2 regions of the Pseudarthrobacter leeuwenhoeki genome follow, and region 1 is predicted to be linked to the other one. Evidence: predicted binding sites of a transcription regulator. Region 1 holds the regulator's gene; the other holds the start of a gene.
The links. Region 1 encodes HrcA, which represses chaperone genes, less so after heat shock. Its sites were predicted from a motif close to TTNGCACTCGNNNNNNNCGAGTGCNAA; they were not measured.
Positions count from the first base shown of each region.

Region 2: the regulator HrcA is predicted to act here: its motif matches at 1,845-1,871, upstream of ACZYX4_RS01205 (FmdB family zinc ribbon protein).

Region 1 covers NZ_JBVAYY010000008.1:96,420-101,391, reverse strand. The annotation lists gene ACZYX4_RS08875 (GerMN domain-containing protein) at 1-335, shown strand, start outside; gene ACZYX4_RS08870 (16S rRNA (uracil(1498)-N(3))-methyltransferase) at 387-1,193, opposite strand; gene dnaJ (molecular chaperone DnaJ) at 1,196-2,323, opposite strand; gene hrcA (heat-inducible transcriptional repressor HrcA) at 2,434-3,447, opposite strand; gene ACZYX4_RS08855 (DUF3097 family protein) at 3,680-4,528, shown strand; gene ACZYX4_RS08850 (DUF4870 domain-containing protein) at 4,673-4,972, shown strand, end outside.
Region 2 covers NZ_JBVAYY010000001.1:241,016-245,987, reverse strand. The annotation lists gene ACZYX4_RS01220 (GNAT family N-acetyltransferase) at 1-205, opposite strand, end outside; gene galU (UTP--glucose-1-phosphate uridylyltransferase GalU) at 157-1,074, opposite strand; gene ACZYX4_RS01210 (5-formyltetrahydrofolate cyclo-ligase) at 1,173-1,811, shown strand; gene ACZYX4_RS01205 (FmdB family zinc ribbon protein) at 1,959-2,216, shown strand; gene ACZYX4_RS01200 (RcpC/CpaB family pilus assembly protein) at 2,559-3,158, shown strand; gene ACZYX4_RS01195 (AAA family ATPase) at 3,236-4,972, opposite strand, start outside.

The DNA.
Region 1 (4,972 bases):
CCCCGACCGCACGCAGCGCCGGGATGGTCGCCCCCGTGTGGATCATTGATCCCCAGGAAGGGGCCTCCGTGGAGGACGGCACCGTCAAGATCTCCGGCCGCAGCACCGCTCCAGGGGGCAGACTCCGCTGGGAGATCCTGCGCGTCGACGGCAGCGTTGAGATTAGGTACCTGAACGGGTCAGTCACGGCCTCGGCCGAGACCGGCCAGTCGGGAGCGTTCAGCCTCTCTGCCAGCCTTGGGCCCGGCACCTATGAGGTCCGGGTGTCGCAGCTCGACGAGGCCAACCCCGCCGAGGATCTGAACGTCGACACCCGCGGGTTCACGGTCAAATAGCCGGCCAGCCGGCCGATCCGGACCCAGCCGCTGACCCTGCCGGGCCTGCCGCTACCAGCGGCCCAGGATGTCGCTGGCGAGGACCGTCGCGGCGGGACCTGCAGTGGACGAGCGAAGCACGTGGTGCCCCAGCAGGGCAGTCACCGCGCCGGCATCGCAGAGCCTGGTCACTTCCCGCGGGCTGATGCCGCCCTCGGGTCCGACGATCAGCAGCACCTCGCTGCTCTCGTCTGCCCGGTCGACAGCGGAGCCGTCGCCCAGGCCGTCGACCGTGGAGCCGGCCTCAAGCCAGGCCTCCAGAACCCGGCGCAGCGGACGCACGGCATCCTCGTGCAGGATGATGGCGAGGTCAGCCGCCGCCACCGCCGCCTGCAACCCGGCGCCGTCGACGGCGGGGCGGACCTCCGGGATCCAGGCGCGGCGTGCCTGCTTGGCCGCCGCCGTGACGACGGACTGCCACTTGGCGTGGGCCTTCGCCGCGCGTTCCGGCTTCCATCGGACAATCGAGCGTTCCGCCTGCCAGGGGACGACGGCGTCGATCCCCAGTTCTGTGGCGGTTTCGGCAGCGAGTTCGTCCCGGTCGCCCTTCGCGAGGGCCTGGACCAGGACGAGCCGGACCCCGGGCCGGGGCTCCTCGGTGAGTCCGGAGCACTCCACGGAGAGTTCGCCGGGCGCGGCAGCAACCACGGTACCGGTCAGGCGCTTTCCGGCCCCGTCGGCGATGTCCACGGCCTCCCCCAGGGCAAGCCGTTTCACCGTGACCGCATGGCGGGCCTCGGGTCCGTCAAGGACAAAGACGGAACCGGGGACCACCGCATCCAGGGTGCCGGGGGCAGTGAAGAAGACCGGGTTGCTCACCGCTACAGGTTACCGAGCCGGTCCCGAAGCTTCGCGAAGACCCCGCCGCTCGCGGCAAGCTTTCCTTCGCTGAACTGTTCCCCGCGCAGCTTGGCGAGCTGGCGGAGCAGATCCTCCTGGGCGGCGTCGAGCTTGGCGGGGGTGTCCACCTGGAGGTGGACCTTGAGGTCGCCGCGGCCGTAGCCGCGCAGGTGGGTGACGCCGAGCCCGCGGAGCGTAATGACCTCCCCGGACTGGGTGCCGGCCTTGACGTCGATCTCCTGCTGGCCGTCGAAGGTGTCGAGGGTCAGCTCGGTGCCCAGCGCGGCGGCCGTCATGGGGATGTTGAGGCTCGCGTGCAGATCGTCGCCGTCGCGCACGTATGTGGCGTCGTTGTTGACCCGGATCTCGACGTAGAGGTCGCCCGCGGGGCCGCCGGCAGGTCCGGCCTCGCCCTGCCCGGAGAGCTGGATGCGGGTGCCGGTTGCGACGCCGGCGGGAACCTTGACCGTCAGGGAGCGGCGGCTGCGGATCCTGCCCTGGCCGGCGCATTCGTTGCAGGGATCCTTGATGACGGTGCCGAATCCCTCGCAGGACCCGCAGGGGGCCGCGGTCATGACCTGTCCGAGGATGGAACGCACGGCGCGCTGGACCTGGCCGCTGCCGCCGCAGATGTCGCAGCGTTCCGGGTGGCTGCCTTCACGGCAGCACGAGCCCTCGCAGGTGGGGCAGGTGACGGCCGTGTCCACTTCGAGTTTCCTGTTGACGCCGAACACCGCGTCGCGGAGGTCGATCCGGACGCTGATCAGGGCGTCCTGGCCGCGGCGGACCCTGGAGGCCGGACCGGACTGGCCGCCGGCGCCGAAGAAGGTCTCGAAAATGTCCTGGAACGCGAAGCCCTGGCCGGCGTAGCTGCCGCCGCCGGAGCCGTTGTCGGTGCCGTTCTCGTTGCCTGTGGTGTCGTAGATCCGGCGTTTCTGCGGATCGGACAGCACCTCATAGGCGTGGGTGACGGCTTTGAAGCGGTCCGGGGCGTCATCACTGGGGTTCACATCCGGGTGAAGGGTCCGCGCCAGCTTGCGGTAGGCCTTCTTGATCTCTTCTCCGGTAGCTTCCCGGGAGACTCCCAGAACGTCGTAATGGCTGCTCAAAATGTGTATCTCTTCCTTATTTGTACTGCCGGTGGGGCACTGCCTGTTGGGGGCAAGAAGTCTGGTGCCGGCCCGTCGGGCCGTCAGGCCAGCCGGGTCTGCGCGGTTCGTCAGGGGCCGAGAATCCGCGAAAGGTAGCGGGCTACGGCCCGGACGGCGGCCATGGTGGTCGGATAGTCCATCCGGGTGGGGCCCAGCACTCCGACTTTCGCCGTTGCGTCCGGGCCGTAGCCGGTCGCCACCACCGAGGCCTCCGCGAGTCCGTCATACGGGTTTTCCCGGCCGATGCTGACCGTCACACCGCGCGGGTCCTCGGCCATGTCGCTCAGCAGGCGGAGCATGACCACCTGCTCCTCGAGGGCTTCCAGCACCGGGCCGATGCTGAGCGGGAAGTCGACGTTGGAGCGGGCCAGGTTGGCGGTCCCGGCCATGACCATACGCTCCTCGCGGCTGCTGGTGGCCAGCGCCTCAAGGCCGCGCGCCAGCGCCTGCGCGGCGCTGCGCCGCGCAGGCGGGCAGCTGGCAATGACCGGCTGCAGCGACTGCGGCAGCAGGTTCAGCGGGGTGCCCGGGAGGCTGCCAAGAAACCGTGTGCGCAGTTCCGACAGGACCTCGTCGGAAAGATCCTGACCCGCGTCGATGACCCGCTGTTCCACTTTCCCGGTGTCCGCGATCAGCACTGCGAGCACCTTGCGGGGCGCCAGCAGGACAAATTCGATGTGCCGCACCTTGGCCCGGCTGAGGTGGGGGTACTGCACGACGGCGACCTGGTTGGTCAGCTGCGCGAGCAGCCGCACGGTCCGGTCCAGGACATCGTCGAGGTCCTCGGAACCCTCCAGCAGTGCCTGGATGGCGCGGCGTTCCGGCGGGGAGAGCGGCTTGACCGCCGAAATCTGGTCCACGAAGAGCCGGTAGCCCTTGTCCGTGGGGATGCGCCCGGCGCTGGTGTGCGGCGCTGTAATGAGGCCCTCGTCTTCCAGGGCCGCCATGTCATTGCGGATCGTGGCACTGGACACCCCGAGGTGGTGCCGCTCCACGAGGGCTTTGGAGCCGACGGGTTCCCGTGAATGGACGTAGTCCACCACGATGGCGCGCAGCACTTCGAGCTTGCGTGGTTCGCTCACGGTCCACCTCCATTCGACTGTCCCGCACCCGGTGCAGCCGTTCGCCGGCCGCCCTGATACTGTCCTGGCACAAAGGCATGGTGATTAGCACTCGCCATGCCTTAGTGCTAACCAGTCTAATATGAGTCGCCGCATTGTTAGCATTGAGTTCGCTCCGGGCGTTCCTCCCGGGGCGGGTGTTTTCGGGCACAGCCCGCCGCAGCAAACCGAGCGCAAGGTAAGTGTGTAAGCCATGTCGTACCAGAATTGGGGCCCCCAGGACCTGTCTGCCCCCGTCAAGGCCCAGCTGCCGGACGTGCCGGTGGAGCGCGGAATGGTGCTCGAAGACGTGCAGTCCGGCTGGGTGGGTGCCGTCACCCGGGTGGAGAAGTCCGGCGGCATGCACGTCGTTGCCCTCGAAGACCGCCGCGGCAAGTCCCGGTCCTTCCGTCTCGGCTTCGGCTTCCTGCTGGAGGGCCAGCCGATCCGGCTGATGCCGCCGGTCCCCCGGGCCCCCGCAGCCGCCGCCGGCACGAGAACAGCCTCCGGTTCCGTCCGGGTGGCCGGGCAGCGCGCCCAGGTGGCCAAAGCGAGCCGGATCTGGGTGGAGGGCAAGCACGACGCCGAACTCGTCGAAAAGGTCTGGGGTGACGATCTCCGGGTGGAGGGCATCGTCGTCGAGCCGCTGCACGGCATTGATGACCTCGTTGGTGCCGTGGCCGCCTTCGGGCCCGGGCCCGGGCGCCGGCTCGGTGTCCTGGTGGACCATCTGGTTCCCGATTCAAAGGAATCCCGGATCGCCCAGGCGGTGATGGCGTCCCCCGGCGCGGCCGGCAATGTCCTGATCGTCGGCCACCCCTACGTCGATGTCTGGCAGGCGATCCGGCCCGCCGTGCTGGGAATCGAGAAGTGGCCGGTGATTCCCCGCGGCGTGGATTGGAAGACGGGTATCCTGATGGCCTTCGGCTGGCCGCACAGCACCAAGGAGGACATCGGCCTGGGCTGGCAAAAGCTCCTCGGCGCGGTCCGCAGCTACGCCGATCTGGAACCCTCCCTGCTGGGACGGGTGGAGGAGGTCATCGACTTCCTCACCGTTCCCTGAGGAGCCTTGCCGCGCACCCCCGCCAGCGGGCCGATCGGTGCTTCCGTGCCCGAGCACGTATTCTTGGTACGGCGGCTACGCTCCCCGCGCAGCCCTGGCACCTCCAGGCAGCAACGCACCACCGCAATCTAAAAGGACAACACCGTGGCAGATGACGCACGCGAACACACTGGCAACCAGGCCGGCCATGGCCAGCCCCCGTACCACGGCGTTCCCGCAAATGCGCTGCCGCTGACGGCAAACGAGGACCGCCAGTGGGCCACACTGGCGCACTTCGGCGGCATCCTGGGCTGCGTTCCCTCGCTGCTGATCTACCTGATCTTCAAGGACCGCGGCCCGTTCACGGCGCAGGAGTCCAAGGAGGCCCTCAACTTCACACTGCCGCCCACCCTTGCCGCCGTAGTGTGCAACCTGCTGGTCTTCATCCCGGTGGTGGGCAACATC
Region 2 (4,972 bases), on a different contig from region 1:
CGGGAACGGGGTTGGAGGCTTCCCACGGGGCCAGCCACCCGCAGTTGCGGGAACGGACTCCGGACCATTCCTTGCGGTCCCGGTACCGGATCGGGCGCAACACAAGATCGCCGCTTTCGAGCGTCACCGGCCAGTTGAAGCCGCCCCCCACGGAAGCTACTTGGTCAGGCTGGGGGCCAGGCTCGAGGCGAAGCCCGGCAGCCATTCCCGCAGACCGGGACCCAGGTCGTCGCTGTCGCAAGCCAACTGGACGCAGGCCTTGAGGTAGCTGAGTTTGTCACCGGTGTCGTAGCGACGGCCGTGGAAGACCACGCCATACACGCCGTAGCCCTCGCCGTCACCGGCCGCGAGCTCCTGGAGCGCGTCGGTGAGCTGGATTTCGCCGCCGCGGCCGGGCGCGGTGCGTTCCAGCACATCGAAGACCGCCGGGTGGAGGACATAGCGGCCGATGATGGCCAGGTTCGACGGCGCGTCCTTGACGTCAGGCTTCTCGACCAGGTGGTTGATCCGGACGTACTCTTCGCCGCCGATCGCCTGGACATCGGCACAGCCGTAGGCGCTGATCTCTGAAGGCTCAACCTCGATCAGTGCGACCACCGATCCCCCGGTCTTCGCCTGGACTTCGATCATGGTGCTGAGAAGTTCGTCGCGGGCGTCGATGAGGTCATCGCCCAGCAGGACGGCAAACGGCTCATTACCCACGTGCTGCTTTGCACGGAGCACGGCGTGGCCCAGGCCCATCGGATCACCCTGGCGCACGTAGTGGATGTCGCCAAGATTGCTGGCCGCCTGGATGGACTCAAGCTTGGCAGTGTCTCCCTTGGCTTCCAGAGCAGCTTCCAGCGTGGGGACCCGGTCGAAGTGGTCCTCCAGCGCGCGTTTGCTGCGCCCGGTGATCATCAGGATGTCGCTCAGGCCGACTTTGACAGCTTCCTCCACGACGTACTGGATGGCCGGCTTGTCGACGACGGGCAGCATTTCCTTGGGCATGGCCTTGGTGGCCGGGAGGAACCTGGTGCCGAGGCCGGCTGCGGGGATGACGGCCTTGCGGACGGGAGCGTTGAGTGTAGTCACTGGACTAATCTAACGGAGGGACCAAACATTGGGTAATCATTCGAGCCGCCAGGAGAACCGTTGTTTACCGGGCTCCATCACGCGGAGGGGACACGGGAATGGCGTCGAAGGAAGAAATCCGGGGAAGCCACCGCGCCAGGCGTGCCGCGCTGACGCCGGCCTTGCTGGAGAGCGCCGGGGCAGGCCTTGCCCGGAACGGACTTGCCTGGGCTTCCAGCCTGACCGGTGGCAGCCCGGGCACTTTTGCCGCCTACCTTGGCGTGGGTTCCGAGCCCCCGACCCGACCCCTGCTGGCAGCCCTGCATAACGCCGGTCACCAGGTGCTGCTTCCGGTCTGCGAGCCCGGCCTGGCGCTGAGCTGGGTGTACTGGACACCGGCATCCAGATTTGTCCGGAGCCGCTACGCGCCCATCCAGGAGCCCGCAGGGGAACGCCACAACACCGCCCTCATGCAGCACACCGACGGCATCTTCCTGCCAGCCACCGCCGTCGACTGCTCCGGGAACCGGATCGGCCAGGGCGGCGGATACTACGACAAGTTCCTGGCGGCGCTGGCCGACCTCCTCCCGTCCGGAACCCCGGCGGCCGACGGCGGCCAGTTGCCGCCCGTGCCGACCGCCGCCGTCGTATACGACGGCGAGGTCCTGCCCGCCGGCAGCATCCCGGCAGAGCCCTTCGACCGGAAGGTGGCCGCCGCCCTGACCCCGGCAGGCGTACTGCCGCTGCAGCAGCGCTAGCTCATAAAGGGACGCGCCGCAGGGATGATAGAATTGGCACTCAGGCCCTGCGACTGCTAACGGGCGGATTACGGCGACGGAGACGTCGGCTGCGATCCCCACCGGACAGCACGGGACCTGCTCGTTTGTCCCAGAGGAGGATTTCCAGTGCCCACGTACGCATACGCCTGCAAGGACTGCAGCCACGCCTTCGAGATCGTGCAGTCGTTCACTGACAGCTCCCTCACGTCCTGCCCCGAGTGCCAGGGGACCCTTCGCAAGAAGTTCAACAGCGTCGGCGTCGTCTTCAAGGGTTCCGGTTTCTACCGGACCGACTCACGCGACGCCAAAGGCAGCACCGTGTCCCCGGCCCCGGCTCCTTCCCCCGCCGCAACTCCGGCGCCTGCCGCCGCTTCCGCAAGCTAGGACCTGTCCGGGGGCTCCGGCCCCGTTCCGGTTCGATGTCTGCCAGGCTGTTTATCCACATAGCCCAACGCCCCCCTGCCCGGCTTCCGCGCCGGTACGTAGTGTCGGGCTATGTCCACCCCCAGCAGTCCCGTCCCGTCCTTAGGCGCCGTCTCTGAGATCAAGCCTGGGGCTGTTTTTCGTGGCGGGTGGCACCCGCTATCGGTTCTGCGCAACGGCGGTACCCGCCGGCGCCACCCAGTCCGGTCGACGGCCGGACGTCCGCGGCACCAGCCGGGACCCGCCGGCCAGTCTCCCCGCAGGCGGCTGGCCCGGTGGCTGGCCCGCAACCGGAGGCTGGGGGTGGCACTGCTGCTGTGCGTGGCGTCCGGTCTCACGGTCCAGCAACTGACGCCGGCCCCGGCCTTCACGGTCTCCGCTTTCGCCGCCGCACGGGACCTCCCTGCCGGGGAAACACTCGGCCCGGATGACCTGACAGCGCTGAGTGTCCCGCGCGGGCTGGTGCCCGCCGGCAGCTACGGCAGCGCCGGGTCCCTGCAGGGCAAACAGCTTGCGGTGGCCCTGCGCAAGGGCCAATTGCTAACTGATGCCCAGCTCCTTGGCCCCGGCCTGCTGGCGGGAAGCCCTCCCGGATCTGCCGCCGTACCGCTCCGGATGGCGGACCCCGCCTCGATCCAGCTGCTCTCCCCCGGGCAACTCGTCAACGTCGTGATGACCACCGGCAGCGGCTTTGACCAGCCGGCAGCATCCCAGGTGCTGGCCGCCGCGGTGCCGGTACTGTGGACATCCGAGCACGGCAGCGGGGACGGCCAGTGGCTGGCAACCGGGGAGACCGACGGCCTTATGGTCGTGGCTGCCGACGCCGATCAGGCGGGGCGCCTCGCCGGTGCATCCACGCAGGGGAAGCTGTTCTTTGTCCTCGTGACGGCTGCCCCTGGCTAGCCGACCCCGGCACGAGCCCTCCCGGCAGAGGATCGCCCGGCAGCCCACCCCCCGGGCGGTCCAGGCCGGGAAGGACCCTAGCCCCAGTGCGGAGGCTTCTGTTCCTGGAGCCAGGAGTCGTGGTCGTAGCTGCCCGCCTCGTCGCCCCAGCGCCTCGGATCGTCTTCGGCTGCCTTGTTCGGCAGCCCGCCGGACGGGTCTGACTCCGGTGCGGGTTGTTGGGTATCGCTGTCGTTCTGGGTATCGCCGCCTGCAGTCATGCCGCCGGCCTCCTTACTGCCCTGATCTGTTCCGTGCTCCTGCGCGCTGTCCGGCCGTCCTGCCGTGGCCCGCTGTTCCGAGTCCTGCGCCTGGTTGACGGCACGGCTTTCGACGTCATCGCCGAAGAATCCCAGCGACCTCTGCAGCAGCTGCGACTCGACCGGTTTTTCCAGGCCGAGATATCCGCCGATGCGGTCGGCACAGGCCGACGGATCGGTGAAGACCTCTATGGTCCACAGTGGCATGTAGCGCCAGCCGAGTCTTTCCAGGAGTTGCGGGCGGAGCCTGCTGCGTTCGCGGACGGTCATCCGGCGGTACTGCTCGGTGCCGTCGGACTCAATCGCCACGGGCCGGGGAATCTCGGCGTCCTCCTGTCCGAGGGTGCTCAGCGGGTCGGCCGCAGCCACCATGTTCAGGGCGCCGTCGTACTGGTGCCAGACCCGGGCACCCCGGGCCCGCAGGCGGTCCCCGAGGTCCGCCACGAGGGGGTCAGCCCCCAGGGCCTGTTCGCTGGCGGCGGCCCGCGATGCCGGGCTGCCGAGATCGGAGTTGCCCGCGATTTCACGGTCCAGCAGTTCGTAGAAGTCGACGGCACCGTGGTGCAGCCGGGTCACGTCCAGGTCCTCGGGGCGGAAGCAGCTCAGCACGTGCAGTGACCGTCGCGCCCGTGTCATGGCGAGGGCGAACTTGGCCCGTCCGCCGTCCAGGGACAGCGGTCCCAGGCTGTGGAGGGCCCGCCCGTGCGGGGTGCGTCCGTACCCCGGGGAGAAGATCACGTGGTCGCGGACCAGGCCCTGGGCACGTTCCAGGTCCACAACCCGGAAGGATTCGTCGCCGGCGGTGAAGAAACCGGCCAGCAGGGGGTAATTGGGCAGCTGCAGCCGGATGGACTCCCCGATCCGGGCTGCGTGCCGGAGGCTGCCGGTGACAACAGCCAGCGACATCCGCGGCCGCAGACGGGCGTGTTCGAAGACAAGCTCCACCGCACGGTTGACCTCGGCCACGACGGATTCGACACCGTCCTGGTCGGCGCTGGGCAGTCCCGTGCCGTCCGGCAGGTATTCCACCGTCAGGGCGCGGTTCAGCCCGGTCGCGGACTGGCCCTCCGGCAAGCGGCGCAGTCCGCCGTCGTAAAAGCCCTTGCTCAGCTGCCGCACGAGGTCTTCATCAACGGCCCGGTAGACGGTGCGCAGGCTCCGGGTGGGCAATACGGTCACCAACGCCTGGTAAGCGCTCTCCACACCCTGGTGGGAGCTCTCGCCGGCGGCAAGCCGCTCCACCCCGACGCTGAAGGTCCGCGGGTTGGCAATCCGGTCGTCGCCGAAGGCGATGACCTGTTTGGAGCGGGCGATGGCCGGCAGGACAGCCTGCAGCGAAGTCGCCTCGGCGTCGAGGATGACGACGGCGTCGAACCTCTGCTCCACGGGCAGGACCGCCGTCAGGAGATAGGGGCTCACCGACCACACAGGCACCAGCATGGGCAGCAGTTCCGCGGTCTGCCCGGTCAGCGCCGAAAGCGTTACCCTGCCGTCCTTGAGCAGGCTGCGCAGCAG